Regions from separate parts of the Desulfosporomusa polytropa genome, predicted to be linked through region 3. Evidence: riboswitches for the same ligand, from Rfam matches in the RefSeq annotation. Region 3 holds a riboswitch; each other region holds the start of a gene.
What was found. A riboswitch is a leader RNA that binds a small molecule or an ion and turns the genes downstream of it on or off. The one in region 3 is predicted to bind lysine.
Positions count from the first base shown of each region.

Region 1 (10,482 bases), 1.8 Mb from region 3:
ACGAAATATTCATCTTATCATCTCCTATTTATTGTGAATGAAACAATGTTAGATTTACTACAAATGCTCACATACTAATTTTCGGAATCACTGCTATATTTATACATTCTGCCTACAGCTCCTGTATTTCCTTGTTTTCAACTAAAACTACAATAAAAAAATAGGCATCTATTTTGGATTCTCAATAACTGCCCTCCTGCATATGATGTACCGGGGGATTATCATGGTTTTAGATGTCTTGTCGGTAATAGGCTCTTTGGTAGTTGTTCCTGTCGGGACAGCGCTACTACTCTGGTTAATATGCAGCATAGCAAAATAAAGCTGCTTCTTATGTGTATGATAATAGAAACTACATAGTATTCCCCAGGTAACTAGTTCTCTGCTTTATCATGGCAATAAAATAGGGCCAGCTGGTAAACAGCTGGCCCTATTTTATTTTATAATTCTTCTTGCATTTGTAATTGTAATTGTTCTTGCCTTTTACATCTGGCGATATCTGCAGCCGCGGTAAAGAGTACATCTGTAGAGGAGTTGAGAGCTGTTTCGGAGGAGTCCTGCAATACACCGATGATAAAGCCTACCCCAACAACTTGCATCGCAATATCATTGTTAATACCGAAGAGTGCACAGGCCATCGGTACAAGCAGCAGCGATCCACCGGCTACGCCAGAGGCACCGCAAGCACCAATGGTAGCCACAATACTGAGAAGTAAAGCAGTCCAGATATCAACAGGAATACCGAGGGTATGAACTGCTGCTAGGGAAAGTACGGAAATAGTTACAGCCGCACCGGCCATGTTGACTGTTGCGCCAAGCGGAATAGATACAGAATACGTATCTGGGTCAAGGTCAAGTTTTTTACAAAGATTCATGTTTACAGGGATATTCGCAGCAGAGCTACGCGTAAAAAAAGCGTAAATACCACTTTCACGGAGACAGGTAAATACCAATGGATAGGGATTGCTACGAATTTTCCAAAATACGATAAGTGGATTTATAACCAACGCAACAAAAAGCATACAACCAATTAGAAGTACGAGTAGCTTGCCATAGCCGATAAGGGCTTCAATACCATTGCGAGAGATAGAATCTGCAACTAGGCCAAAGATACCCACAGGAGCAAGTTGGATAACCCAACGTACGGCTTGCGATACAGCATCAGAAAAACCATTAATAACTTCTTTGGTTGTATCACTGGCATGCCGAAGTGCAATGCCAAAAATAATACTCCAAGAGAGAATGCCAATATAATTACCAGTCATTAATGCTTTTACTGGATTATCAACAACATTCAAAGCAAGAGTACGCAGTACTTCGACAATACCATTCGGCGGTGTTACATCTGATGCATTAGCAACAAGCTTAAGGTCTACTGGGTAGAGGAAGCTTGCTACCACTGCAATAAAAGCAGCGGAAAAAGTACCCAGAATATATAAAAGTATAATAGATTTCATATTGGTTTCTACGCCCTGCTTTTGACTAGAAAGGGCACTCATAATGAGGACTAGTACTAATATTGGTGCCACAGCTTTTAAAGCACCAACAAATAATGTCCCAAAAAGGGCTACCCGGCTGGCAAGGTCTGGCGCATACAGCGCAACGATAAGACCAAGGACAAGACCAAGAACTATTTGTTTGACTAAGCTAATTTTACTGATCGCAGAAAATAAAGATTTGAACACGCAAAAGACAACTCCTATTTTTGCAAATTTACCTCTTGATAAAAATAGATCCTATAGATATTAAATTTAAAAGAGGTACCAAGATTATTATAATGCCCTTTCTGTATATCGTCAATGGACAAAAATTCTCTTTGCGTGCATGCAAGGGACATTTACTGTTAAATTCACCGTTTATTTTCTTGCCGAAAATAAAAAAGCCTTCCAAACAGATGCCTGGAAGGGATCGAACTGGTTTTACAGGATTCCGTACTTTTTGAAGGCATCTGTACTCGAAAGACCATTCTCAATGTCTTTGCGCACCACTTTTTCTGCCCTGGCTTTTTCCAAAGCCTGGACAATGACTTCACTTTCGATTTCCTGCGGAATAATCAGCACACCGTCAAGATCGGCAAACACCAGATCGCCTGGTTTGATCCATACTTCACCCACTTCAATCGGGCATCTGTAATTGGCAACCTGTGTTCTGACACCAGAATCCTGCGCATACCTTCCCCGCGAAAATACTGGCCAATTTTGTTCCAGAACCATGGGAGTATCGCGGTGAAAGCCGTTGACCACAGCCCCATTAGCGCCCCGCGTTTTAGCAGTCGCCGTCAAAAGTTCTCCCCAATAGGCACAGCACATATCACCACCGCTGGCTATATAGATTTCTCCTGGCTGCAATTGGTCAAGCGCTTCTGTCAATAAGCCAAACGGTTTTTTCTGCTCGCCATACACATCAATCATCAATACAGGCATAGCCCGACCAACAAGCACCATATCCTCTTTCATCGGTTGCACCGCTTGCGGCAGAAACTGATGATACCGTCCCAATTTATCAAGAATATCGCCAACTACTGGTGTATAAAGTTCTTTGCGCATGATTGCGAAAAGTTCATTGTCATTTTTCCATTCTGCCATAACTGTCCTCCCAGATCATGTTTCTATGTAAAATCCAAAATACGGCCAAAGGCCCACTTTGCTTGTGTCACCTAACTTTACAGCCTGAATTATTATATACGAAACCAGGACACCATTTTCCTCTATTCATTACTTTACTCTGAAACTAAAGGTAATCCCACTTTGTTAGTTTTTAATAGCGCCCACAAAAAGAATCCACGCTTTCAGCAATAATAAAATTGAGGCCACCTGTCTTGGATGGCCTCAATTATTACTATTTTTTTATGGAAAATTTATGCACTGTGGTTGATGAGAACCATTGGCCCGGTTTTAATACAGTTGAAGGAAAGTTATCTTTGTTGGGGGAATCAGGGAAATGCTGTGTTTCCAGGCAGAAGGCCTCACGGAAATTGTAAGCTTTGCCTCCTTTACCGATATCTCTAGGAACTTTTCCCTCAAGGAAGTTTCCTGCGTAGAACTGAATACCAGGCTCGGTTGTATAGATTTCCATGACTCTTCCTGATTTAGGTTCATAAACACGAGCGGCAAAACTCAATTCGCTGCCTGCCTTATTCAATACATAATTGTGGTCATACCCGGGGCCAAATTTTAACTGTTCATATGAATCGTTAATTCTAGCACCAATTGTAGTTGCTTTGGTAAAATCCATTGGAGTTCCCTTAACAGGGCGGATTTCTCCAGTTGTAATTAGTGTACCGTCAACAGGAGTGAAATTGTCAGCGTTTAAGGTTAGTTGATGATTTAGAATGGTGCCGCTACCGGCTCCTGCCAAGTTAAAGAAAGCATGGTTTGTAAAATTTACAATGGTTGGTTTATCGGTTACTGCATCGTAGGTAATGATTAGTTCATTATTGTCTGTTAGTGAATAGACAGTTTTTAATAAGCAATTCCCAGGGTAACCTTCTTCGCCATCTTTAAAGTAATAGGAAAGTTGCAAGGTTTTGGCATCAATCTGATTAGCGTCAAAAACAACAAAGCGGCTTCCTTTAGTACCACCATGCAAATGATTTGCGCCATTGTTAACTGTGAGTTGATAGTCTTTTCCTTCTAACGTAAATTGCCCTTTACCAATCCGATTGGCGTAACGTCCGATGGTACACCCCATCGAAGCTTGTCCATTGATGGTCTGATCAAGAGTCTCGTAACCAAGCACTACATCGCCGAGTCGTCCATTTTTATCAGGCACTAAAAGTTGTACAATCTTTCCGCCATAGTTGGTGATTTTTGCGACTACACCGTTTTTGTTTGTCAGTGTGAACAAATCAACTTGCTTACCGTTAACCTCTTTTTGGAAAGCTTCTCGTTGGATGTCGATGTAATCACCATTGGCTTTAGCGCCAACGACAGCCGTAGAGAATACAAGCATTCCCATGATTGCAAGAATTAAGAATTTTTTCATTAGTAGTCTCCTTATAATCAATACAAATTATCCAAACAGAGAACAGAAAATTGCGTTAATAGATGATATATGGCCTTGCTTTCACCTCCTGCTATTAGTAATATACTTATGATTTTGACTGAAATAGATAATAAACGAGCTCTCCGTAGGATACCTTTAGTATACAATGTTGAGAAAAAATGGAATATGTGGTTTTTTTAGAATTTTTTGTGATTTGTTTGGGAGTAATTCATTTTAACAAATTCAATAAATTTAATATCATGGCTACTACGCCGCCGGCAATAAGCGGCCCAATTGCCAGACCGTGCAAAAAACAAACACCGCCGATTGTACCTATAATCAAAGCAGTCGTAGTTTCAGGCGACGCCTTCAAAAAATACATGCCTTGCGTTGCCACCCAAGATACAATTAACCCAACAATTATGGCAATCACACCAGCCTGCGTTTTGAAGGCAACTAGCATTTCTCCTATGGAAATTCGCCCCTGTGCCAAAGGCGTTAGCACTGCCATTGTCAAAATGGTAATACCAATATTTAGTCCATAGTTTTCAATACTAGGAAACCAGGATGAGAAACCCATTAATTTTATTAACAACAGCGCCAAAACGGCCAAGGCCACGGAATTGTTGTTTCCAATAACCGACAGTACCAGAATGACTAATAGCGGCATATTATCCCAGTTCATACTTTCACCTCCTAAATTAGTTGGGATTCTACTATCGCAAGCTAAGTCTTTGTCAATTTTTTGTCAGAAATGTAATCCTACCTTCTGACAAACTAATAGAAAAAAGGCAGCCACCCTATACGTTAGAGGCTGCCGGCATAGTGAAGAGGAGTCTTACCCTCGTGCGATAGCTCACCATCCGAAGATGACAGTGCCGTACCTGTTGAATACGGCCCCAATGCCGGGAATTAGCAATCCCAGCACTTCGGCAATCCGCCCTTTCCTGACAGTTCATCGCAGCCAGCTCCCTGTAGTACTATTGCGTCTCGCGCCTCTACCATACCAATTTTATCAAGTTGTTAAATCCCCGCTTTCAATACATTATTGCAATTCATCTACTAGTTATCATACTGCCTCTACAATATTTTCTGCCACCAGAAAGTCCATCCGCTTCAGAGAGTCCACCGTATATGAGCCAACATGCGTGGTTGCCACAACATTATCCAAGCCTTCCGCGATGATGGGATCATTCACTGCCGGTTCGTTTTCGAATACATCAATAGCTGCACCGGCGATTGTTTTGCTTTTCAGCGCGGTAAGTAGCTCACCTTGGTTTACCAGACCTGCTCTGGCCGTGTTAATCAAATATGCGCTTGGTTTCATCAGGGCAAACTCCGAGGCACCAATCATATGCTTGGTTTCTTGATGTAACATACAATGCAAGCTGACAAAATCAGCTGCGGTCAACAGTTCCTCCCTTGAGCACAAAGTTATCCCGTTTGCGGCAACAAAGGCAGCATCAGGGTGGCGCGTGGAAACCAAAATTTTCATATCAAAGCCTTTAGCCCGTTTAGCAACCGCTTTTCCAATACGTCCTAATCCAACTATCCCAAGCGTTTTTCCCCAAACATCGCTGCTAACAGGGCGATACCAGCTGTTTTTTCGTAATGTAGAGTCAATCTGCGGCACCTTCCTTGCCAAAGACAGCATCAACGCAAAGGTTAAATCTGCAACTGTCTCATATCCAGGCATTTTGGCAGTTGTTTTAATTTCCACGCCTGCTTGTTGAGCGGCCAGGACATCAATATTCTCGATACCCACACCATGCCGGGATACCACTTTTAAATTTCGGCAGTGTTTGAAAACCTCGTGGCTAATTTCATCTGAACTGGAATAAACCAAAATTGCGTCAAGCCTATGCCTAATATCCTGCTGGATGATGTCTCTGGCACTCATCGCAGAACCTGCCGAGTTCCATACAATCTGCCAACCGTTTTCGGCAAAATACTGCTCCAGGTTTATTCTATGCTGCCCATCGATTTGGCTGCCAAATTCTTTAGATGTGATCAATACTGTTTTCAAGATATCCAATCCCTTCCGCTCTCGCATAGTATCATTCCGGTATGTCCCGCTACTGCTCAAACTGCAGAGCGCCTGCATACCAAACTTAGGATACTTTCAATAAGTCGAATAGGGTCAGATTCCTGCTTCACTATGCATCAGAATGTAACCAATTTTCCTTGGCTTTATTGCTTAGACCTTTATCTATTTACTATATTTGCCGGCGGTTGACCGTTTACGACTCGCGCAATGTTTTCCAGACTAGCCTGCAGCATCTTGCGCATTGCCCTGACAGTAACTCCCGCAATATGCGGTGTCACAATCAACCGATCCCTAGCCGCAGGTGAAAGAGTCAGCAACGGGTTTTCCAATTCTGGCGGCTCTGGCGTAAAGACATCAATTGCCGCACCACCAATGCGGCCGGTTTCCAGCATCTGCGCCAAGGCCATCTGATTAACTATTTCACCTCGCGCAGTATTAATCAGAAAACTACCAGGCGACATAAGTTCCAGTTGCCGTTGGCCGATAAGACCGCGCGTAGTATCATTAAGCGGCACATGCAGGCTTACAATATCACTGTCTGCCAGCAGTGCCTCCAGAGATTTATAGCTTACCTGCAATTGAGCTTCTGTTTCCGGCAGTTGCCGCCTGCCATCGTAGTAACTGACAGAGGCCCCCAAACTATGTAAAATTCTCGCTACATGCTGGCCAATCGTCCCTAACCCGACTAGCCCAATCTTGCTGTCTTCTATTTCACTTAGTCCCTGCTTAAATAGAACTTTTCGTATCTCTCCGTACCTGCCGGCTTTTATTTCCTGATCTGCCACAAGGATCTGCCGCTGGAGTGCAATCATCAGGCCAATGGTGAATTCAGCCACTGATTTGGCATTTTGGCCAGGAACATTGGCCACCGGTATTTTTAAAGCTGCTGCCGTTTGTGTGTCTATACGGTCAAACCCTGCACCTACGCTCTGAATCAATTTGATTTGAGTACTGTTTCGCAGGACATTGGCGTTAATTTCGGGAGTACTAGCCGGCACTAACAGATACTCCGCTTCCTTGCAGGCCAGAATCAATTCTTCCTCTGTTGACGGATTGATAAACCGAATATCCCAGTTTTCAGGCAAGGCAACCTGCGACGCATCAAACCGCCACTTTGGCATGGCACTTATTATAATAGGCATATTTCTCCCCCCCTAACTATTGTTTTGCGCCAGCACTTTCATCGCCGCCGCAATACGTTCCAGCCCTTCCCGACAATCTTCATACGACACCGCATAGGATAGGCGAAAGTGCCCATTACCGCTTGCCCCGAAAGCCAAGCCGTCGACTACCGCAACACCCGCATTATCTAATAAGTAGTCAGCGACCTGAGCCGAAGTAATGTTAGGCAGAGTAATGCGGGGAAAAACATAAAATGCTCCCTTGGGAATTCCACTCAATTCAATTCCAGGGATTTGTCGGACCATTTCCAGTACCAGCTGACGGCGGCGAGCAAATTCAGCTGCCATAGTACGGACGCAGTCTTGCGAACCGGTTAGTCCTACCACCGCTCCATGCTGAGCGAAAGTGCAGAGTGACAGCATAATATTCTGCTGCAGCCGGATAGCTGCGCCAATGATCGGCTCAACCGCAGCTATATAGCCAATGCGCCAGCCTGTCATTGCATAGGTTTTAGAAAGGGAACCACATAATATGGTTCGTTCCCGCATTCCCGGAAATTTAGCAGGTGACAGACGGCAGCCTTCGTAGATCAAATGGTCATAGGCGTCATCGCAGATTAACCATAGATCATGCTCACAGGCAAAGGCAGCCACTGTTTTTAGTTGTTCCTCTGACCAAACACCGCCTGTCGGGTTATGGGGGGAATTCACTACAATCGCCTTAGTCCTGGGAGATAGTGCTTTCTTAACGGCCTCCCAATCGTAACCGTAGTTTTGACTTGGCTGCAGTCCAATTTTAACGGGGACACCACCGGCCAGGCCCACTGCCAAGGGAAACGGACCAAAACAGGGATCAGGAAGAATTACTTCATCCCCTTCATTTAGAATGCTCAAAAAGCTTACATACAAAGCTTCCTGTCCCCCAGCTGTAATTATGATTTCGGTATCAGGGTTATAAGTCAAGTCTTTGTCGGCTTTAAGCCTTGCCGAAAGGGCTTCCCGCAATGCTGGGATTCCACTATTCGGAGCATAGTGGACCAAGCCTTTGTCTAACGCCTGTTTCGCCGCCGCTTTGATGTGAACTGGAGTATCAAAATCGGGACGGCCTATTTCAAAGTGAATCACCTTTTTACCTTGTGCTTCTAATTGATTGGCTTTTTCGAAGACTTTTCGGATTCCTGCGAAAGCAATCTGGTCTAGTCTCCTTGCCACTGTTATATTGCCCACAGACAGCCCTCCATTAAATAACCCTAATTGTATACGTGCTCAAAAAGGGGCCTATTCAAGCTTCTCTGCAAAAATTCCACTCATATTGGTCTGAGTAACTTTTTTCTTGATTTCTTCTATGTTCGTGGTATAGAGGTTTTTCTTTTTCATACGCTCAAAATATACCGAACCAGAGAAGGTATACTTCTTCGTTAGTCCTGCCTTTGTCTGCATCATTTCATTTACATAAGCAATAGCGTCACCACAAGCTAATTCTTGGGAAATTTGGATTGGATCAAGCCCCAACACAAGTCGTGCAGCATTGTGACCGGCGAGTGTTCCAGTTACAATTGCTTCGGTATGACCGACAAGTAATCCGGCTTTTTCGCCAGCGCAAAAGACATTTTTCAGACTTTGTACCTGCAAAGCATTGTCTCGGGGTAGCATACCGAAATAGCGCATAGAGTTGCCGATGCCGCCAGCATATGGATCTTCAAATCGGGCATTAGCACATCCAGGTATTTGGCGCAGCAACTCGAGGGGGTAATAGGCCGACATGAGTTTGGCATGACCAGTATCTAATAAAACAATGTTCTCGGCAAATTCCTTTAGTGCATACTGTTGGCATGCCTTTTGCCCAAGGGATTCCATGCTTTTTTGCAAATGCGTCGGAACCGCAATAACACAAACACCGGTTCTGTCGAGTTCTTCCTTGACTTCAGGCGCAAGGGAATCTTTGTGAAGTTTACATGATCCACTCATTGCGCCCAAAGTACCATCGGCTTTTTCGCCGATAACTTCTTTTACGCCAGCCTTCGCAGCAATGCTGAAACGTGGCCCAAAGGTCGGGCAACGATACATACACATGGCACAGCCATTGCCATACTTCATGCAATTACCTTGGGGACCGGCTGTACCGGATGCATCAACAAATCCATTACCATAAACTTCCATTTCCTCATCCTTATGCAATACACCGGCAATAACTTTGACAATTTTGCCAGCCTCGACAATAACATCGTTGATGCGAGCCATTAAATGTATTTTTATCCCGGCCTCCAGCAATGCTCTACGAACCGCTGGTTCAATGGTTGATACATCATATAAGCTAGCATGCTTATGCCCTGGAAAATCAATATTCTTATGGCGTGAGCATGCATCGCAGATTTCAAATAACTCCCCGCCACCCATTGCAATCATTTCCTCCGTAGCAGTAAAGCGACCATTATTACGCATAATTCCGCCAACTAATCCGGTGCCAAGTAACATATCTGCCCGTTCAAACAGTTCTACCTCACAACCAGTATTTCGCGCTGCTAACGCAGCAGCAGAACCGGCCCAGCCGCCACCGACAATTACTACTTTCTTCATCATTTCTGCACCTCCTCACGTTCACCTACTATATAAACTACTATACTTCTTTGGTATTAATCGTCTCAATGCCGATCGCTTCTTTCGCTCCTTGAAGCCTTAACTCTCACTCTAACTGCGTTCCACGCGACTAAGGCTACTCCTTATAACAATAGCGCTTCAACAAAAATATTCTATACAACTGGCGCTTCACAACACTGCAAGAACAAAATTAGCAGGGATGACATATTTATATAAGGAAATCTTATGGAGGTGTAGTTAACAATGAAGTATTACTTTGATTGGAACACTCAGAAGGAGATCGCGGTAGTCCCCAGTAATTATTTTGAAAGTACTGCATTGGCAGGGAATACACTGTACCCAGATTCGGCTGGCCGTGACGAATTTTTATTAGCTGGTATTATTCCACCTGACAAGCGCCTCGCAGGGTCTGGACGCAGCAACCGTTATAGCGCTTCGAATATGTCAGCGGCAATCGAAGCTGCACCATCCATTGGAATAACTCTTCCGAACGATCTATCTGAAATATCATTCTTAATTAATACTGATATCATACTTGACCCCGGTCTCTTGGCTGCTAGTGTAAGCCTAGACATAGCCACAGTAAGCGGCATGACAACACATATTCCCCTTAACCGGTCTGATGTGCGAATTGACTGGCAGTCACGGGGAACATTCGTGATCACAGTTCCCCTAATGTAACCAGTATCAGACTAAACTAGCTTTTGGTATTATCCAACGCAAAGCTCTTTGTAG
Region 1 is NZ_AP042400.1:4,182,462-4,192,943, forward strand. Features, by position in the region: gene ilvA (threonine ammonia-lyase) at 1-13, opposite strand, end outside; gene sstT (serine/threonine transporter SstT) at 438-1,682, opposite strand; gene ACZ449_RS21360 (RraA family protein) at 1,917-2,582, opposite strand; gene ACZ449_RS21365 (aldose epimerase family protein) at 2,836-3,981, opposite strand; gene ACZ449_RS21370 (DUF441 domain-containing protein) at 4,211-4,666, opposite strand; lysine riboswitch at 4,826-4,990, opposite strand; gene ACZ449_RS21375 (phosphoglycerate dehydrogenase) at 5,051-6,007, opposite strand; gene ACZ449_RS21380 (2-hydroxyacid dehydrogenase) at 6,187-7,170, opposite strand; gene ACZ449_RS21385 (pyridoxal phosphate-dependent aminotransferase) at 7,183-8,376, opposite strand; gene ACZ449_RS21390 (FAD-dependent oxidoreductase) at 8,428-9,729, opposite strand; gene ACZ449_RS21395 (hypothetical protein) at 9,991-10,428, shown strand; gene ACZ449_RS21400 (MFS transporter) at 10,445-10,482, opposite strand, start outside.
Region 1: it holds a riboswitch for lysine, as region 3 does, so the genes downstream of both, ACZ449_RS21370 (DUF441 domain-containing protein) here and ACZ449_RS13315 (diaminopimelate decarboxylase family protein) in region 3, are expected to answer to the same signal.

Region 2 (10,482 bases), 1.5 Mb from region 3:
CGATGGCCTGCTGAATTCGATGAATATTGGACGAAAAAGAAGCAATAATAATACGTTCACGCGCTGTACGAAACGTTTCATCAAAAGTTACACCAACCGATTTTTCACTCTGCGTATAACCAGGGCGCTCGGCGTTGGTGCTGTCGGCTAAAAGCACTAGCACCCCCTGATCACCCAGCTCAGCAAATTTGTGAAAATCGGTAACCTTACCATCTACTGGCGTTTGATCAAGCTTAAAATCACCTGTATGGACAATCACCCCTGCGGGTGTCTTTATGGCTAACGCGGCTGCGTCAGCGATACTATGGCTTACCCGAATAAAATCTATTTTGAAATTACCAATTTGAATTTGGTCGCCTGGTTTAACAGCCTGCAATTTATTGGTAGAGACATTATTTTCTTTTAAACGTCCTTCCAAAATTCCAATCGTCAAGCGAGTTCCATATACAGGTACATCCAGCTGTTTTAACACATATGGCAAAGCCCCAATATGGTCTTCATGACCATGTGTCAGCACAATTGCTTTAACTAAATCACGGTTGTCCATCAGATAGGTAATATCAGGAATAACCAGATCAATGCCAAGCATGTCGTCTTCGGGAAACATCAAGCCAGAATCAATTACTATTATCTCATCACCGTAACGGATAACAGTCATGTTTTTACCAATTTCCCCCATCCCGCCCAAGGGAATTATCTGCACTTTGTTTGGTTGTCGTGACAAAAAAACATACACCTCCAGAATTTTTAAATTTAGTATTCCTTAAATTCTAACCGCCCGTTCATTAAACCGCTACATAAAAAAACCGGCCGTCCTGCCCACTTGTCAATAATTATAACCTATTTAACAACCTCTGACAACAAGTGGTACTGCTCGCTCTGGAATATTATATGCAAATATTGTCTAGACATGCAAAAAAACCGGCAGCACCCGCTACCGGTCAAAAATTTAATTATAAAGCGCCTATTGCCTGCATTACATTTTTTAGTTGTTCCTCTTCACTCGCTGTAGGAGATACTAACGGCAGTCTTACTGGGCCTGCATTTATTCCAAGAATATTTACAGCTTTTTTGATAGGTATTGGATTGGTAGTAACAAAGATAACTTTAAAGAAAGGCATAAGTTCAAGATGTAATGCCTGCGCTTTATTCAGATCACCAGCCAAAAACGCGGTTATCATTTCCTGCATACGGTTACCTACAACATGAGCAGCCACACTAATTACCCCGCAGCCACCTACAGACAAGATCGGTAAGGTCAGCCCATCATCCCCACTATACACCCAAAAGTCATTAGGTGTTGTGCGGATAATTTCAGAAACTTGGTCTAGACTGCCGCTTGCTTCTTTAACAGCAACAATATTCTCAATTTCGGCCAAACGCGCAATGGTTGTTGGTAACATATTAGAAGCGGTACGTCCAGGAACATTATATACGATCAATGGCAGCGTTGTTGAGTCCGCAATGGCTTTAAAATGCTGGTAATAACCTTCTTGCGGCGGCTTATTATAATAGGGACCAACAAGCATTGCGCCATGCACACCAATCTTTTCAGCTTCTTTAGTCAATTCAATAGAAGCTCTCGTATCGTTTGAACCGGTGCCAGCAATGACAGTAGCCTTATCACCTACAGCCTCCAATACTACTTTGAACAATTTCAGCTTTTCATCTGTAGCTAATGTAGCCGCTTCACCAGTGCTGCCTGCAACTACCAATCCATCAGAACCGTTATTTACAAGATATTTCGCCAAATTAGCGACTTCACTATAATTCACACTATAGTCAGCATTAAACGGGGTTACCATTGCGGTTAAGACTTGCCCGAAATTTTTCATTACACTCGCCCCTTATTAATTTGATAAGCCAAATTTCTCATGAAGCGATTTTACAGCAGCCCCAACATCACTTTGTGGCACAAGCACAGAAATAGATGTATGGGAATCAACTGTCTGGAGAATAGCAATTTTATTACGAGACAGAGCTTCAATAAAATTTGCCATCACGCCTGGTACTTCTCGCATTCCGCCACCAACTACAGATACCTTTGCACAATGTTCTAGTATTTCAAATTTACAACCTAGACGTTTGAGTTTTATTGATGCTTTTTCGGCCTGATCAGCATTAATAGTAAACATGATCTCGCCTGGATGAATATTAATTAAATCGACGCTAATACCATTATCAGCCATTGTCTTAAATACCTTAAAACTTGCATCATTTCCCATAGTATCATCAAGGTGAACTTTAACCTGAACAATATTAGTCAAATAGGTTACACCTGTGGCGACACGGTCAACTACAGTTACGTTATCGTTGTCTTCTTTGGCGATATTCGTAATAAGTGTACCGGGAGCTTCTGAAAATGTTGATTTTACTACAAGGGGAATATTTTTTTGCATAGCAATTTCAACTGCGCGGGGATGTATTACCTTAGCCCCTTGATGAGCCAGTTGACATACTTCCCCATAACTTATGCAATCAAGAATTTTCGCATTCTCAACAATTCTTGGATCAGCTGTCATAATGCCTTCAACATCTGTATATATTTCGATCATGTCAGCCTTTAAAGCTGCGCCTAAGACTGATGCACTAGTATCGCTGCCACCGCGTCCCAAGGTAGTAAATTCACCTTCACCCGTCATACCTTGAAAGCCACACACAACAGGTACTTTTCCCTGTTTTAAATAACTGATTATCCGTGTTGGATCACATTTTGAAATACGAGCGTCAGTAAAGTTATCATCGGTAATAATACCCGCATTTCCTCCCGTTAACATAACTGCGTCCATACCAGCGGCCTGCAGCGTACCGGCCATAATCACGGCTGAGATCATTTCGCCGCAGCACATAATCTGATCAAGCTCGCGGTCAGCAATATTCTTATAGGCTGACCGCGCAATATCGATTAGTGTATCTGTAGCGTAAGGAGCTCCCTGACGTCCCATAGCCGAAACTACAACTACCGGATTAAAGCCTTGATCCCGCGCTTTTTCAATCTTGCGCAGTACAAGTTCCCGCACTTCAGGTGATGCTACAGATGTGCCCCCGAACTTCTGGACAATTATTCGCATTTTGTACACCTCAAATTAAATTATGCTCAATCATATACTCAGCTATTTGCACAGCATTCAGCGCTGCACCTTTGCGAATTTGATCGCCTACAACCCACATATTTAATCCATAAGGCACAGTTTTGTCTGCCCGAATACGACCAACAAACACTTCATTACTGTCTGAAGTATATAGTGGCATAGGATACAACATTTCAGCCGGGTTATCTTGTACAATAACACCAGGAAATTTAGCCAATACTTGTTTTGCTTCTTCAGGCGACAGCGGGCTATTAAGCTCTATGTTTATTGATTCAGAATGACTGCGATATACCGGCACCCTCACCGTCGTCGCAGTTATTCCGATGTTATAGTCATTGAATATTTTATGAGTCTCATTTACCATTTTCATCTCTTCTTTGGTATAATCCTCTTCAACAAATACGTCTATTTGCGGTAAGAGATTAAACGCGATTTGATAATGTTTGGGCAAACTGGCGCTCGGTAAAATATTAGCTTCTACAGGACGATTTTCTACAACTGCCTTAACTTGGTCAGTCAGTTCATCAATGCCTTCTTTGCCAGCACCGGAAACAGCCTGATATGTAGAAACAACTATACGTTTAATCTTTGCCACATCATATACAGGCTTTAATGCCATAACCATAATAATTGTCGAACAGTTAGGGTTAGCAATAATCCCTTGATGATTTTTTATGGCCTCTGGGTTAACTTCTGGCACGACCAAAGGTACATTCGGGTCCATGCGGAAGGCACTTGAATTATCAATGACAACCGCCCCGCGTTTAGCAGCCTCGGGTGCTAAGGTTTTACTAATTGAGCCGCCTGCAAATAAGGCAATTTGCACATCACTAAATGAATCGGGTGTCGCCTCCTCAACAATGTAGTCTTTACCCATAAATTCGATAGTTTTACCTGCAGACCGTTCAGACGCTAACAATTTCAATTGGTTAAACGGAAAGTTGCGCTCTTCAATAAGTTTTAAAAATTCTTGGCCAACTGCTCCAGTTGCCCCTAAAATTGCTACATTATACTTTTTCATTGTAAATTAGTCCCCCATTCTATAATCATAAATATGCTCATATATTTGAAGTTGGCTTCGTTCTTTGCAACGTTTAGCCCATTATATGTTCAAGACCAAAAATCAGCCCATCAACAGTTAGCACTTTTTTACAAGCCAGTACTACTCCCGGCATAAACGATTCTCTGGATATTGAGTCATGGCGAATCGTTAGGGTTTGGCCTAATCCACCGAAAATCACTTCCTGGTGAGCTACATAGCCAGGCAGTCGAACACTGTGCAATCGAATACCTGACAAATCACCGCCACGAGCACCAGTCAGTTTTTCTTTCTCATCTGGATGGCCTTGCTGCATTGTTCCCCGTACACTGGCAATTAATTCAGCGGTTCTAAGACCTGTGCCAGATGGGGCATCCAGCTTTTGATCATGATGCATCTCGATAATTTCAACATGCGGCAAATACTTGGCGGCCTCTTGGGAAAGTTTCATCATAAGAATAGCACCTATGGAAAAATTAGGTGAAATAATTGCATTAACCTTGGAAGCTGCACATAGCTCACGAATATCCTCAATATCAGTTTCCGTTAATCCGGTTGTACCCACAACTGGGCAGACGCCATTTTTAATGGCAATTTTAATGTTGCTTAAAACTGATTGCGGATTAGTGAAATCAACCATAACTTGTGGTTTAGTTTCATTGACAACAGTAACTAAGTCATTGCCAACCGTTACTCCTGTTTTTCCTGCGCCGATAATATCGCCTACATCGGCAAAGTCGGAATTTATATCTACTGCTCCGACTACGCTTAAATGCGGGTCCTTATGAACTGCTCGCAATACTTCCCGTCCCATTTTGCCATAAGCGCCACATACCATCACTCTAATCAAGCGCTATCCACCTCCTGTTTAATAAGAAAAGCAGCTGGTGAGCGCATTTCTCACCAGCTGCCAAAACAGCATTTTTCTGACCTTAGGAAAATATATGTGTATATATATCGTCCCTGACCAGATGAGATAGCACTCCACCAAGTAATGGTGACAGTCTTAAATCTATTTGATGTAAGACCAGTAAGAAGATTCGGCATTCTTTCTTACTTCGGCGGTCGCCCCTTTTCTTTCAGCTCATCGATTCCACTCTCACTGAAAGTACTTTTGACTCCCGCACCTCTACTTCATCCTTTACAGGATGTTGCTTATTCATTTTATACACATTCTATACCAAAGGTTCCATCATTGTCAATAAATATTAAAAGCTGTTTATTTATTCATCCACGACATTCCAGTGAAAACTATGTTTAGGTTAATGCATGAGTTTCTACGTCTCTTGCCCCGTTTTGACGCAGGATCTGAGCTGCTTGATTCGCTTTCGCGGCATCAGAGCGGATTATTGCCAGAATTCCACCTTGTGCTACCTCTTGTTCATAGCGTCTTCCTACTTCAGCCGGAATGCCCCAATCAATAAGCCCACCCGTAATACCGCCTGCTACCGCCCCACTCAAAGCGGCAGCAATTGGCCCAGCGGCTAGTACTGGTCCTACACCAGGAATGGCTAAAGCACCTGCTCCCAAAAGCAAACCGCCAATACCGCCTAACGTGCCACCTGCTAGGGCACCATCGGTAATATCATCTTCAACATATTCAGTATCTTGGCCTTGCTGATTTTTGTTTTTGGAAACAATATTTATTTCTTCGGTTGTAAAGCCTTTCGTTCTAAGCGCATTTACTGCCTGCTCAGCATTATCACGAGAATTAAATACACCAATTACGCTTTTAACTCCCGTAGTACCTGCCTGCATTCCAGGTGACTTAGTTTGCGCCGCAGAACTCGTAGTTTGTGTTTGGAGATTTGCAGTTTGCGCTTGACCACCTGCATAGTTATTTACTAAAGCGTTTCCTGTCTGGCCTGTAGTTTGAGCTGTTGGCTGCTTCCCAGTATTTCCTTGCATAGCACCTGTAGAATTGTTCGTTATTGACATTAATAAGCCTCCTAACATTAGTCTGATATACAGTTTAATGTTAGGCTTAACAAGTACAACACTTTTTATTCCCGATCATCTAGAATACATGTGATCATAAGCGTTATTTAAATCAACAATAACAACTTCATCTCCGATGCGTTTGATTGCCTGCCATGGTATTGTTACTAGCTGATTGTCACCTAAAAAGTTAAATAGTGTATTTCTTTTGGGCAGAATTAATCCACCAATAACACCAGAGCGACTGTCAAAAGTAAGCTCACACTCACCAACGATACCTAACCGCGCACCATCTCCCAAATTAATAACTTCTTTTCCAGTCATTTCACTTATCCGCATACTTTCACCTACTTGCTATCAAATAGTTTAGCAAAAAACGGTTGAACAACCGCCACTACTATAGCCGTCATCGCCAGCGGATCGAACATAATTATACTGACAGTTATCCGTTCAGGTATCTCCAATTTTAAAAATGAAACAATCATTACCAAAGAAATATATACGCCGCCGGCAGTGGCAACTAAATCTCGTACGGCATTAGCAAAGGGCGATGGCTTTGGCTCAACTGAGGGTATATTGTCCAAGGACATCCGAGAGTGGCAAACACGTACCCAAACAGACCCCATAACCATCAAGACAACCAGTACTAATGTCATCCAGGTATACACAGTAGCCCTCCTTAACCTGCTTCTACCAATGTATATGGCGAATTAGCATAAGTTATGAAAAAAAATCGCCATTTGTTACTGTCCTGTACTCCCAAAACCGCCTGAACGAAGATTATTGACGCAATCGTTATCTGTTTTTAGGTACTTATAAAAAATTCCCTGGGCTAGTCTGGTTCCTTTGGTAATTGTCACAAGTTCTGATCCCTGGTTAAAAACGGGAAGTAAAATATGTCCCTCATTTTCCTGATTATTATAATAATCGGCATCAATAATACCTTGCCCATTAATTAAACTCAAGCTATGCTTAATAGCCAAACCAGAACGAATATGAATACCAAGATATTCGTCTTCTTCCATATAGGCTTTAACTCCTGTTGGAACTAAGATAACCTTTCCTGGAAGTAAAGTAATGTCTTGGGCAATTGTAAGATCATACCCGGCACTTAACGCAGTCTTACGAATCGGTAATTTTATATCTGATTCTCTATATTGACTAATTACCTCAAATCCTCTTGCCATACTATTCTCCTTCTTAAAAACTGAAATCAGTATTAATATTTAATGAGTCAGCAGGGCCTAGCGCAGTAAAACACAGTTTTTCAGCAACAAGCATTTGCTCAATCATCTGGTTTACATCAGCTAGCGTCACCCTGTCAATTTTGCTTACAACTTCATCTAAAGAAACAAATTTTTCTAAAGTAACTTCCATCTTGCCAATACGGGACATCCTGCTGCTTGAACTCTCTAAGCCCAGCAGCAGGCTCCCCTTTATTTGCTCTTTTGACTTAGTCAGTTCCTGCTCAGTTATGCCTTTCATTTTAAAATCCTTCAAGTTTTCTATAATAAGATCCAACACTTGATTTACATTTCCCGGACGAGTGCCTGCATAAACGGTAAGCAATCCGGCATCTTTATAACTATTTTGATAAGAATAAATAGAATAGGCCAGACCACGCTCTTCGCGGATAGCTTGGAACAGTTTAGAACTTATTCCTCCGCCTAGCATATTATTAAAAATATACACAGGATAGATTTGGGGATTCTCTAGCGGCACACTCAATGCGCCTAAGCATATGTGCACTTGCTCGGAATCTTTGTTAATAATCGTTCTGGCTGGTGCAAAGGCCGGGGTAGTTATCGCCAATTTTCTTTTTTGTCCTTTAAAGTCACTAAAATAACGAGCTACTAATCCTACAAACTCTTCATGGCTTATATTGCCGGCAGCAGCAATTACCAAATTATCTGGAGTGTAAAAATCATGGTAATATTTCATTACTGAATCGCGATTAAATCGTTCAATTGAATCAGTCGTGCCTAAAATATTCCGTCCAAGCGGGTGGACAGGCCACACGGTATCCAAATGAATGTCATGAACCAATTCATCTGGTGAGTCTTCATACATATGTACTTCTTCAAGTACTACCTGGCGCTCACGTTCAATGTCTTCTTCGGCAAATTTTGATGCAAGCAGCATATCGCTTAGAATATCCATAGCTAAATCAGCATGAGAATCCAAAACCTTCAAGTAATAACAAGTACATTCTTTGGCAGTAAACGCATTCAATTGCCCACCAACAGCATCAACTATCTCAGCAATATCCTTGGCTGAACGCCGCGCCGTTCCTTTAAACATCAAGTGCTCAATAAAATGAGAAACTCCATGATTATATTCCTCTTCAAACCTTGATCCTGTTGCCAGCCATACGCCCATACTAACTGATTTCACATACGGAATCGTTTCCGATACGACGCGAATTCCATTTGGCAATACTGATTTTTTATACATAAATCTCCTTATCATTGAACAAAAATGACACCTTCCTATTTTACTGCAAATTGTTCTTATTGGTATACGTTTCAAAAAAATAATTTTCTAATATAGTATAATCCTTATTATACCTAAATTTGCTAATAAAGAAAACACAGCTTGCGCCGAGCCTTTGGCGACAACGCAAACTGTGTTGCCCTTATCCTGCTTTTAAGATACTAGTTGTTAAAGTATTTTACTACTCCGTTAAAAATACCCTGGGCTATTTTATTCCGGTAATTATCTTCCTGTAACCTACTGGCCTCGCTTGCATTGCTCACAAAGCCCATTTCGACCAAAATACTCGGCATCGAGGTATTGCGCAGCACATAGAAAGTAGCCGAGGAAGTACCTTTATCTACAGCTCCTGTTTCTTTAATAATACTGTTTTGAACCTCAAGTGCTAATTTAGATGATTTGCTACTCGGATAAAAAGTCATAGTTCCATATATGGATGGGTCGGGATTGGAATTAGAATGGACACTGACAAAAATATCTGCATTGTTCGCTTCAGCAATATTCACACGTGCTGCTAACTCCTGCCCTAAGGAACTACCTTCAGGCGCAACTGTACGGTCACTGTCCCTTGTCATGATTACTCTTGCTCCGGCTTTAGTCAGCTTATCCCGAAGTTTGAGACTAACCGCTAAATTATTATCTGTTTCTCTAGTGCTATTAGCCACAGCACCTGGATTACTGCCGCCATGACCAGGGTCAACAACAACAACTTTCCCACGTAATGCACCGTTGTCTACAACACCCGTAGTCCCATCATCGGGAGGCAGTGGTGTCACTTTTACTGGATTTTCCGGTAGGGTTGTTGCTGCTTTGCCACCGCCGAAAATATTCAATATGGGTCCAAGTATTTTATCAAATAATAAACTAAACAGCTTGCTAAATACATCTGACCCACCACTAGCCCCACTATTTGCAGATGAAACAGTGGAAGCTGCCAGCGTACCAATAACACTGTCCAACGCTGCGGCATGACTTACTTGTATCGGGCCTACTATATTAAATACTAAAACCAAAAGCATCGTTACTATCAATATTTTTTTACTATCCACCATAAACCTCCTGTGTGGTTTTATTTGAAATCACTTGTGAAATAGTTCCCGCAGAACTGGCCAAACGCCGGGATCTTCTTCGCCAAGCTTCCACATAGCTGCACCAGCAATGTCATATTTGGTAATAAGCGCCAGCTTATGTTTTAAACTTTCGCCATTTTCAAACCAAACTGTATGCGCAATACCATCAACAGCAGTGTAACTAAAATACGGAGATTTCGATGCATCATCCCATTGTACTGCTTGTCCATAACGCTGAGATAAATCCATTATCGCCTTATACTCTAGCGACTGTGTGCCTTGGGCTGACCAATCATAACCATAGGCCGCAATCCCAAGGTATAATTTATTCTTAGGAATAAACTTGAGCGCATATTTTAGGCTGTTTTCTACCCAACCAATATCCGCAATCGGGCCTGGCCCACTCCACATGCCATGATTGTCATAAGCCATAATCATAATCTTGTCAGCATAGTTAGCCAGCTCTGCATAGTCATAGGCAGCTGCCACATCATTATTTTCATTTTGTTTAGGAAAAACATCAATTGTCACAAGCAAGCCTTGTGGTTTGAGACGAGCAGAAAGCTCCCGCATAAATGCTGTCAGGTTATCGCGATCCTCAGCAGGCACCATTTCAAAGTCAACATTGATTCCATCAAGATTATACTTCTTGATATATGCCTCAAAATTGTCAATCGCTTTAGTCCTAAGTGCCGGATTTGCCAGTACGGTATGAACTGGCGCAGTAGTGTTGTTATCTTGTTTGGCATTATTAACTAGCAGCAATACTGTCATATCCTTCTGCTGAGCAGTTTTAACCACTGCAGCATGGTCATTGCCGCCGCGGTCAACTACTGTGCCATCAGCCTGC
Region 2 is NZ_AP042400.1:905,464-915,945, reverse strand. Features, by position in the region: gene ACZ449_RS06105 (ribonuclease J) at 1-679, opposite strand, end outside; gene dapA (4-hydroxy-tetrahydrodipicolinate synthase) at 954-1,835, opposite strand; gene dapG (aspartate kinase) at 1,851-3,071, opposite strand; gene ACZ449_RS06090 (aspartate-semialdehyde dehydrogenase) at 3,082-4,113, opposite strand; gene dapB (4-hydroxy-tetrahydrodipicolinate reductase) at 4,187-4,981, opposite strand; lysine riboswitch at 5,101-5,271, opposite strand; gene ACZ449_RS06080 (general stress protein) at 5,389-6,069, opposite strand; gene ACZ449_RS06075 (YlmC/YmxH family sporulation protein) at 6,145-6,408, opposite strand; gene ACZ449_RS06070 (hypothetical protein) at 6,417-6,737, opposite strand; gene ACZ449_RS06065 (dCTP deaminase/dUTPase family protein) at 6,813-7,256, opposite strand; gene ACZ449_RS06060 (M16 family metallopeptidase) at 7,270-8,523, opposite strand; gene ACZ449_RS06055 (N-acetylmuramoyl-L-alanine amidase family protein) at 8,724-9,614, opposite strand; gene ACZ449_RS06050 (glycosyl hydrolase family 18 protein) at 9,642-10,482, opposite strand, start outside.
Region 2: it holds a riboswitch for lysine, as region 3 does, so the genes downstream of both, dapB (4-hydroxy-tetrahydrodipicolinate reductase) here and ACZ449_RS13315 (diaminopimelate decarboxylase family protein) in region 3, are expected to answer to the same signal.

Region 3 (10,482 bases):
AGCCCCCCTCACCATCAGCAATCTCACGGCAGTCAGCAAAGTCTATGACGGCACCACCACCGCTACTGTAACCGGCACCTTGACCGGAGTTATCGGTTCCGATGCCGTCACACTGGGCGACGGCTCCTTCAATGACAAAAACGCCGGAAACGGCAAGACCGTCACCGCTAACCTGACCGGCAGCGATGCAGGCAACTACACCCTGCAGTCCGCCGCCACTTCGGCTGATATCACCCAAGCCGCTCTCACCATCACCGCCACTGGCGTCAATAAAACCTACGACGGCACCACAGCTACCAGCGTCACCTTCAGCGACAACCGGATAGCTGGCGATATCCTGAACGTCAGCGGCACGGCGGCCTTCAACGACAAAAACGCCGGCAACGGCAAAGCGGTGAACATCTCCTCTATCTTACTTTCCGGCGACGCCGCTGCCAACTATACCTATAATACCGCCGCCACCACTTCGGCCAATATCACCCAGGCCGCTCTGAACATTACCGCCAACAACGCCAGTAAGGTCTATAACGGTCAGACCTACTCCGGCGGCAACAGCGTCTCCTACACAGGCTTCGTCAACGGCGAAGACAGCGCTGTGCTGACCGGCACCCTCACCTATGGCGGCACCAGCCAGGGAGCGGTAACCGCCGGCAGCTACACCATTACCCCCGCAGGTTTGTCCGCCGACAACTATACCATCACCTTCATAAACGGCACTCTGACCGTCACGTCACCCACTATACCACCTACACCTACTCCTACTCCTACTCCTACTCCTACACCTACTCCTACTCCTACCACACCTGACACTCCTTCCACTCCTCCCCCCCTCGGCTCACTAACCAGTCCCGCCTACGGTGCGGCGATTGCCTACGCCCAGCGCCAGGCACAAACCACCGGCCATTCCAGTTTTTTCGGGCAATCCGCCGGTGAAGCGCCACTAACCATCCTCGGCACCGGCCTCAATACCAGCGGCTATCCAGTGCTGACCGTTCTGGTTCCTGATGGCCCCGGCACTGCGGAACCGGCAACAGCAGGCGCAGCCGAATGAACCGCAAAATCTTCGCCGACGGCGTCAACGCCGTCCACGTCACCGGCAAGCTCGTCCGCCTCGACCTAATGACCGTGCAGCCCCACCTTGCAAGCGATAAATGAAGACTTACTGCAGGGGATGGTTGTACCCCTGCAGTTTAGTCGGAATTATCCAGGGAGTTAGCCGCTCTTAGCTCCCGCTGTCAATAGACGGGAGATTAGAGCGGTTTGCTCATCGGACAACGGCCAGTCGGTGGTCGAAGTCAACCAGCGGCTGATACTGCCGCTCGACGGCTTCGTCAGTCCTTGGCTATCCAGCAGGATATTGTCCGGCAGCTTGACCAGCACGTAGAGCAAAAACGCCAGGAGCTCCTGCGGCCGATCTCCGTCAAGGTCGTGGCGGCCGCCAATGAAGTCGCTGGCGAAAAAGGTCTGTCCATTGTCATCGGCAAAAACGAAGTCGTCTGCGGCGGCGTGGACATCACAACCGAAGTGTGAAAAAAACAACCGGTGCATAAATGGAGACTACAATGTGGCTGTTGCAATAGCGATATAAAATTATCGCTAGCAGCAGCCCCTTTTTTATGGAAAATCCAATCTGCGCTATTAATAAAATCAAAGGAATACAAGGGATACGGCAGACTGTGTGAAAAGTAGATATTATTGATTACATAAATGACCAAATATGATAAAATATAGATATATAATAAAGTGCAAGAAGGTGGATGTATGGGCTATATAAAGGGTGAAGAACGGAATCAAACCTATCTGTTTCCTGAAAGCTTCGACGAGTACATTCATGAAGAGAATCCTGTTCGTATCATCGATGAATATGTTGAACAGTTAGATATGAAGGAGCTAAAATTTCAGAAAGCAGTCTGCTCGAACAATGGACGTCCACCCTATAACCCCAAAGATCTGCTTAAACTTTATCTGTATGGATATCTTAATCGAATCCGCTCGTCCCGTAGACTTGAACACGAGGCGCGCCGCAATATAGAAGTAATTTGGCTTTTAAAGAAAGTTAAACCTGATTTTAAAACAATTGCTGATTTCCGTAGAGATAATAAAAAAGCACTAAAGGCTGTATTTAGGCAATTTGTCCGTCTGTGCGATGAATGGGATTTGTTCGGCAAGGAAATGGTAGCCATAGACGGTACAAAGATTCGTGCCTGCAATAGCAAGCGAAATAATTATAGCGCAAAAAAACTAGAGCGACATATCCAATATATCGACGAAAAAATCGATACATATCTTAAGGATTTAGAAGCTGGCGATCAAGCCGAGGCCACTGATAGAAAACTAAGCGCCGAGGAAGTCCAAAAGCGAATACAAGAACTCCGTAATCGTAAGCAAAAATATGAGCACTACCAAGAACAACTACATAAAACAGGGGACAACGAAATCTCCACTAACGATCCTGATGCCAGATTGATGTGCAATAACAATAACAACGTGGATGTAAGCTATAATATACAAACAACGGTAGATGCTAAAAATAAGTTGATTGCTGATTTTAAAGTAACTACTAATCCAAACGATCTTGGTGAATTGGACAACATGGCGCTTCGCGCCAAAACCGTATTTGGAGCTAAGACCCTAGAAGTTCTAGCCGATAAGGGCTATTATAAAGCAGAAGATCTGAAAAAATGTGTAGCAAAACATATCACGCCCTATGTAACCAAGCAAGTCTATTCAAATGGAACTGGAGATAGAGACTTTTATACTGATAGATTTCGCTATGATGCCGAAAAGAAAGTATACATATGCCCAGCAAGCAAAGAGCTATATTTCGCTAAGAACCGAAGTAGCAAAGCTAGAGGGATTTTTGGATACGAGTATAGAAATTATGATGCCTGTAGTTCCTGCCAATATAAAGAGCGCTGCACTAAGAGCCAAAAAGGACGTAGTATCTGCCGTCATGTCGATCAGGATTTTTTAGATACTATCGATCTGCAGACTGAAATTAACAAGGAAAAATATCAGCTTAGGCAAATGATTATAGAGCACGTCTTTGGCACAATAAAACGAGGATGGGGAGCGTACTACTTTCTGACCAAGCGAAAGCTGTCGGTCAGCGGGGAGATTGCTTTGTCCTTTTTGGCCTATAACTTTAGGCGAGCCATAAATCTATTAGGACCGAAAGAAATTTTAAAAAGACTGCGGGAAAAACGAGAACTAGCCCTGGGATAAACAAGGCTGATTCTCATTTTTTTATATTCCAGTATCAATTAGTGACGGTGCAGAATTTTTGTCTAGTAAAAAATCATTTTTACAGTGAAATATTAAGGGCGTTTTCACACGGTCTGACGGGTCTTACTTTTGTCATTGACGCAAAAGTAAGCAAAAGGTCTAGGCCAAAAGCCTCCAAAAGCTGAAAAGCCGGGCGCTATTCCTAAAATTCGTAAACTCGCTACTCAAACAGTACGGATTTTTTAACGGAATACCACCCGGCTTTTCTCCTGCGGAACGCTCTTTCCGGCAACGGCCAAGGGGTTACGAGAGTTATGCGGAGTGACGGGCTAAACATACTGAGGCACAGGCGATCGTTATGCATAAGCGGAGGTTAAGCGCCAACGGCGAAGCGTTGTATGACGGTCGTCTGTGCTGGGTTTTGTATTTGACACCCCCTGTTTTATAAGGCCTCTTGGATTCCCAAAACTGATAAATTTATGAAAAAAGCCCTCGCACTAATTACTTAGCGCGACAGCCCCATTGTATTGCATAGGAGATTTTTCGCCGCAGCGTTGTAGGTTGTTGTAAAACTGCTATAAAAATGCAAAAAAGAGCTTTACGAAAACCTCGTAAAACCCTTAAAATACTAGATGTTGTTCCACGCTATCGCTTGGAACTAAGCGACTCACACCAATCAGTTCTCGCCTATCGGCTCTACTTCTTGGGCTTTCTGCTTAAATGGCGACCCCGGCAGGATTCGAACCTGCGACCTTTTGATTCGTAGTCAAACGCTCTATCCAGCTGAGCTACGGAGTCATGTACTGCTTGCTACTTGACTATTATATTATGCAAATTAAAAAATGTCAACAGCGCAGCGATATTTTTTATATTTACTGCGAATTATAGACTGTGGCAGCCGCAATGGCTGCACCAATACCGGAACCATCTTTACTGAGGCGAATAGTAACCTTTTTGGCCCCTATGCCCCATATATCATTCATCGCCTGCGCCAAATACTCGGCATATCCAGGCATTTTTTCGTATAATGACCCGTCAACCGCAATAGTATGTGACCGGCTAAGCTCCAGATCAATCCTATACAATACGCCAGCCCAAGTAGCAGCCACTAGCCTGGCAGACCGAATAGCAACAAGTCTGGCAATGGTTTGCAGAGCTGCAAGCTCGCCTAGTGTTAGATTACCTAAGTTCCAACAAGCAGCAACAACTTCAGCTACAGCCTCTAATCCTGCTGTATGATCAGCAAGTATTGTTGAAAGATCTTCTGTCCGCACGGAATATGGAAGATGCAATGTATTGGCAGGCTCTCCGGCCATGTGACCATCAGCCACCAAGCTGCTGACAATGATTCGAACAATTTCACCTAAATATTGTCCTGAAGTCTGCTTCTCCAGACGTTGCGCCCCCGGTTTTTCACTATCCTGATCCAAACATAAATCGTATTTAGTTTGCATTATTTGGCTAAAATTACCTGATTCCATATTAACGATCATCGGCTTGTTAGTTAGAGGATGACCTGGTTCAAGATAACAACTGTTATGTCCGGTACCGCAAATAGCACCGATATCAGTAGCATTATCCCTGTAGGCAGCGGTTAACAAGGTACCGGTAGTATCATTGATTATCGCCTGTGGATAAACATAGGAGATTTTTTTGCGCTCTAATGCAGCTTGCAATAACTGCCCGACATTCTGTCCTTCAACTCCCGCTGTCTTGATCTCCTTTGTCCAACTAATTAATTCTGCTTCGTTAATATCATACTGGTGACAAGGAAATGAAAAAGTATGACCCAATGGATACGTTTTATCCGTAGTTGGCACGATTTCAGCAATTTTTTCGGCTATAAAGTCAAATAACTGCATCCCTGACGCAGACGCAGTTGTAAAGTCATAATTTTTCCGTTTATCTTTCAGAAGAAAGGACCGCCTGTTACTAATATGAACCTGCCCATCTCCTGTAAGTGTAATCAGCAACACCCGTACATTTGTACCGCCAAAGTCAACAGCAACTACTGTGCCTTGCTCCCGACCTGTGGGAACACCAATATAGGAAGGCAGCATTTTTAGAGAACTTGGCTTACCAGCCAAACCAGCAGTCATTGCCGCTTGAAACCGTTCAGCAATCTCTTTCAACAAACTGGCAGGTACAGACAGTTGTTCTTCTATTCCTGCTAAAACTCTGCTTAAATCAGTCAACTCATCCAACTCCCAAGTAAGTACTTCCTACTTAACTATTAAGATTGTGTTGCTGACGGTAAAATTTCCCTATCTCGCAATCCAATAATCGGCTGATTTCTAATACTTGAGGATGTGACAAGCCATAGGCCGCAGCAAGGGAATGCATTTTTTCGCGTAAAGTCTCTATGATATCATTAATGGTAATTCTCTCGATATTATCTAACAACAAACGCGCCCTCCACTAAATAATTTCCTTATATTAACAACAATTAACATTATAAAACATATTTACTAATTTTGGAAGAGGAAATTTTTGATCTTTATCATGAATTTTTTTACATTTTTCTTAATAGGTTAAAGAAAAATGTCGCCCCTTGTCCGATTTCTCCATGAGCCCAGATTTCTCCGCCATGACGGTTAATTATGCGTTGTACTGTAGCTAAGCCTATTCCATTTCCGGGAAATTCATGTATTGTGTGCAGGCGTTGGAAAGCCCCAAATAATTTATCTGCATACACCATATCAAAACCTGCACCATTGTCACGTACATAAAAAATCGTTCGATCAGATTCTTTATCCACCATTTTGCCAATCTCCACTCTTGCATCTGTACGATTGGCAGTAAATTTAAATGCATTCCCCAGCAGATTTTCAAATAGTATGCGTAACATCCCACTGTCACCATGAGCCTTTAAATCAGGCTCGATACTAACACATACCTCCCGGTCAGTGTGTGCTTGCTTAAGTACCTCTGCTACCTCCTGGGCGATAGTGCTCAAATCTACTTCTTGTCTGACAATCTCACTACGGGTGAGCCGAGACAAATTGAGCAACCCGTCAATCAATTCTGCCATACGCTGACTTGCCAGTCGAACTCGTTGCAAATACCCCTGCCCATCTTCATCTAAAAGATGCCCATAATCCTCCAGCACAGCTAAACTAAAGCCATCAATACTACGCAGAGGTGCCCGCAAATCATGGGATACAGAATAACAAAATGCCTCTAACTCTTTATTGGCAGCAGCCAGTTCGGCCGTCCGTTCGGCCACTCGTTGTTCCAGTTCGGAATTTAATTGCTCCAATTCATCCATGCGGCGTTGTAACTCTGGATAATAATTCTTACGAATCGACTTGTCCCCAAGACCAATCAGCTTATCCCGCAATTTATCAACATGAGCATCATAAGGCATGACGAAAGATCTCCTCTATTTCCTTGAGTGTCGGCACACATGGATTTGTCGATAAACAAGGATCACCAAGAGTATTTTTCGCCAAAACTGGGATATCGGCCTCTGTAACCCCAACATCGCTTAATGTCTTGGTAATCCCTAACTGTTCCCGTAAAGAATCAATTGTTGATAAGATGAGCTTTTCCCGCTGGGGTGCAGACAAATCTCTCAACGACAGCCCCATAGCTTCCCCGATTTTTTCATAGGACTCCCGACACGCTGGGAAGTTATAGGCCATAACATGCTTTAACAAAATGGCGTTACACTCACCATGAGGTAAATCAAACATGCCGCCAAGACTATGTGCCATAGCATGAACGGCACCTAGTATGGCATTGGAAAAAGCCATACCTGCTGATAAACTTCCTAACATAGTATAGCTGCGATATTCAAGATTTTCTGGATCACGGACTGCTAATGCCAGATATTGGCTAAGCAACTCCACTGCTTTTAGGGCATGAAGGTCGGTTAAAGGAGAACTGGCTTTAGAAACAAAAGCCTCAATAGCATGACACAGAGCATCCATTCCAGTACAGGCTGTCAGATAGGAAGACATAGTGGTAAGTGTGGCAGGATCAATCAGTGCAACATCAGGTACTAACGTCTTACTAACAATAGCCATTTTAGTTTTTCGCATACTATCGGCAATAATGGTAAATTGCGAAACATCGGCAGAGCTACCAGCCGTAGTCGGGATACAAATAAGTGGTGGTATAGATCTGACCACTCGATCTACGCCCTCAACGTCGGTAATCTGACAATTATTTGTAGCTACTATCCCAATCCCTTTAGCACAGTCAATCGGACTGCCACCACCAACTGCCACTAACACGTTACAACCATTGTCAAGGTAGACACTAGCTCCGGCCATTACCTCATAGTCACGGGGATTACTATGTACATCTTGGAAAACCACATAAGGTAGGGAATGATTTTCGAGACTTTTCACCACAGGCTCCAGCCACCCGGATTCAATAATACCAGAGTCGGTAACAATTAGTACTTTTTTCGCACCAAAGTTTTCCGCATATTGACCAGCAAGATCAATTGCTCCTACCCCAAATATGAACTCGGGTACAACAAACTTGCGTAGTTCAAATACCGATAAGGCCATATCCATCCCTCCCATATACTTGATATTCCGTTATGGCAAAAATTGAAATTTTATAATATATACGAGAAAAAATTCACCTGACAAATATCAGGTGAATTTCTATCTTATTTCTCCAAACCCAAAAAATCCAATGTAGCAAAGTAATCTTCCATTGTTTCCGCCCGACGGATAAGTTCGACACTTCCATCCGGCTTCAGCATTAATTCCGCTGACCGCAACTTACCATTGTAGTTAAATCCCATTGCATGACCATGAGCTCCCGCATCATGAATAACCACTACATCGCCAATATCAATCATCGGCAATTTACGGTTGATAGCAAATTTATCATTATTCTCACACAAGGAACCAGCAACATCATAGATATAGCCTAATGGCCATTCTTCTTTACCCAGAACTGTAATATGATGATAAGCACCATATAAAGCTGGACGCATTAAGTTAGCCATACAAGAGTCTAGGCCTACATAGTTTTTGTAGATCTCTTTTTTATGCAACACTGTCGATACCAGATACCCATAAGGCCCGGTAATCATCCGACCGCACTCCATAGCAATCTTTAGCGGCGCCAGACCATTGGCCGCAATTTTAGCCTCATATGCCTTCTTAATACCTTGACTGATCACATTGAGATCAACCGGCTCCTGTTCAGGACGGTAGGGAATGCCAATGCCGCCGCCAAAATTAACAAACTCAATTTTAATATCCAGTGTCTGGTAAATCTCGATAATGAGGTCAAACATCATATTGGCAGTTTCAATGAAATAATTAGGATCAAGTTCATTAGAAATGACCATAGTATGAATACCAAACCGCTTTACGCCTCTTGCCTGCATAGTCCGGTAGCCATCCAAAAGCTGTTTACGCGTTAAACCATATTTAGAATCTTCCGGATTACCGATAATGGAGTTGCCGCCTTCCCTGAGCGGACCTGGATTATAGCGGAAGCAAATCATCTCTGGAATTCCAGCATGCTTATCTAAATAGTCAATATGACTAATGTCATCCAGATTAATGATCGCCCCTAATTCACGCGCCTTTTTGAATTCGACAGCCGGAGTATCATTCGATGTCAAGATGATCTCTTCACCGAACATACCTGTTTTTTCTGCTAAAATAAGTTCTGGCAGTGAGCTGCAGTCAGCTCCGAGACCTTCTTCCCGCAATATTTTCAAAATATACGGATTCGGAGCAGCCTTTACAGCAAAATATTCTTTAAACTCCGGTGCCCAAGAAAAAGCTTTTGTTAGTTTACGGACATTCTGCCTAATGGCTGCCTCATCATAAATATGAAACGGTGTTGGATACTGCGTAATCACTTCTGCTACTTGCTCTTTTGTAAATGGTAATTTTTTTTCAGCCAATTGTTTCGCCTACCTTTATTATTAACTATTTTTAATGTAAAAAGCAGTTTGCGCTAACTCCCGCAAACTGCTTAAAGACAAGAGAATACTCTCATCAGCTGCAAGATAGCTCTCCACCATAACCACAGGTGACAGTCTTGCATTTATTAAATGCAAGACCAGCAAAAAGTTTTTGGCAAAAACCTTCACTTCGGCGGTCAGCCCCTTTCAGTATGGTCATCGCTGCCAACTCTTCATACTTACTCTTGCTCTGCCGCGCCTCTATCGGAAAAATATATTTCGATTATGTCTATAATATCAGTCTACCCTAGGCAGTGTCAATATATCGAGGGTGAAATCTTACCACTTCGGCCTTTTCCACCAAATAGCGGAGTTGTCTATTAACAACTCATACGAATTATTTCTGCATATATCATTAATTTCCTTCCACTGTTATAATTTATTTATCACGATAATATGACCACACACAGTATAACCCGCGCATAGTTCCACCGCACTGGCAACCAGCTTGACCACATAAACGAGTACAAACCTCAACACCTGACACTGGTTCGATTTTACCCCTTTGCCGTTTACGCCAAAAAACAACCTCTTGCTTGGCCTTTTTTCTCCCCAGATTGCAAAACCATTGCCAAAGTTGCATAGCGCCAACTCCTTTGTCTCTTTGTTAGCTTTAAGTATAGAGAATGCGCCATTAATCTGCAGTGACCAACATCACACCTATCAACGCGTAAAGCTACGCAGATAGCGAGCGTTGTCAATACATGGCCTGCCTGCACCTGTAAACTTCTTTAATAATAATGCTTTTTTTGAAAAACAAGGGCAGAATCCTATCAAGTTAGATAGATTTCTGCCCTACATGTTTTAAATAGCTATAAAATTGGGGTGACTGGAGGGTCTCGAACCCTCGAGTACCGGAGCCACAATCCGGCGTGTTAACCACTTCACCACAGCCACCATATAATAATTGGTTGCGGGAACAGGACTTGAACCTGTGACCTTCGGGTTATGAGCCCGACGAGCTACCAACTGCTCCATCCCGCGATGTTAAGCAGAGAACCAACTTATTAGGAGCATCGCGACGCTAGAACTTGCGTGAATCGCTTAGTTCTGAGCGATAGCGAAGAACCTCATAATAACGTTACTTCTCATTAGAGATATATTCCCTGAAAACTTCACAGAAGAAAGACTGCGCATTAGTCTTATCGATGTTTGCACTTCATGCAAACGAGGTTGTTAAGTCAAGTCCTCGGCCTATTAGTACCAGTCAGCTGCATGGATTACTCCACTTCCACATCTGGCCTATCTACCTTGTAATCTCCAAGGGGCCTTACTTCTTTCGAATGACAGACCTCATCTTAAGGCTGGTTTCA
Region 3 is NZ_AP042400.1:2,429,500-2,439,981, forward strand. Features, by position in the region: gene ACZ449_RS13275 (beta strand repeat-containing protein) at 1-1,051, shown strand, start outside; gene ACZ449_RS13280 (hypothetical protein) at 1,213-1,548, opposite strand; gene ACZ449_RS13285 (IS1182 family transposase) at 1,762-3,225, shown strand; tRNA gene ACZ449_RS13290 (tRNA-Arg) at 3,947-4,023, opposite strand; gene ACZ449_RS13295 (hexokinase family protein) at 4,098-5,420, opposite strand; gene ACZ449_RS13300 (Spo0E family sporulation regulatory protein-aspartic acid phosphatase) at 5,452-5,628, opposite strand; gene ACZ449_RS13305 (sensor histidine kinase) at 5,738-6,592, opposite strand; gene ercA (alcohol dehydrogenase-like regulatory protein ErcA) at 6,582-7,745, opposite strand; gene ACZ449_RS13315 (diaminopimelate decarboxylase family protein) at 7,850-9,109, opposite strand; lysine riboswitch at 9,208-9,381, opposite strand; gene ACZ449_RS13320 (hypothetical protein) at 9,549-9,752, opposite strand; tRNA gene ACZ449_RS13325 (tRNA-His) at 9,991-10,066, opposite strand; tRNA gene ACZ449_RS13330 (tRNA-Met) at 10,078-10,153, opposite strand; rRNA gene ACZ449_RS13335 (23S ribosomal RNA) at 10,347-10,482, opposite strand, start outside.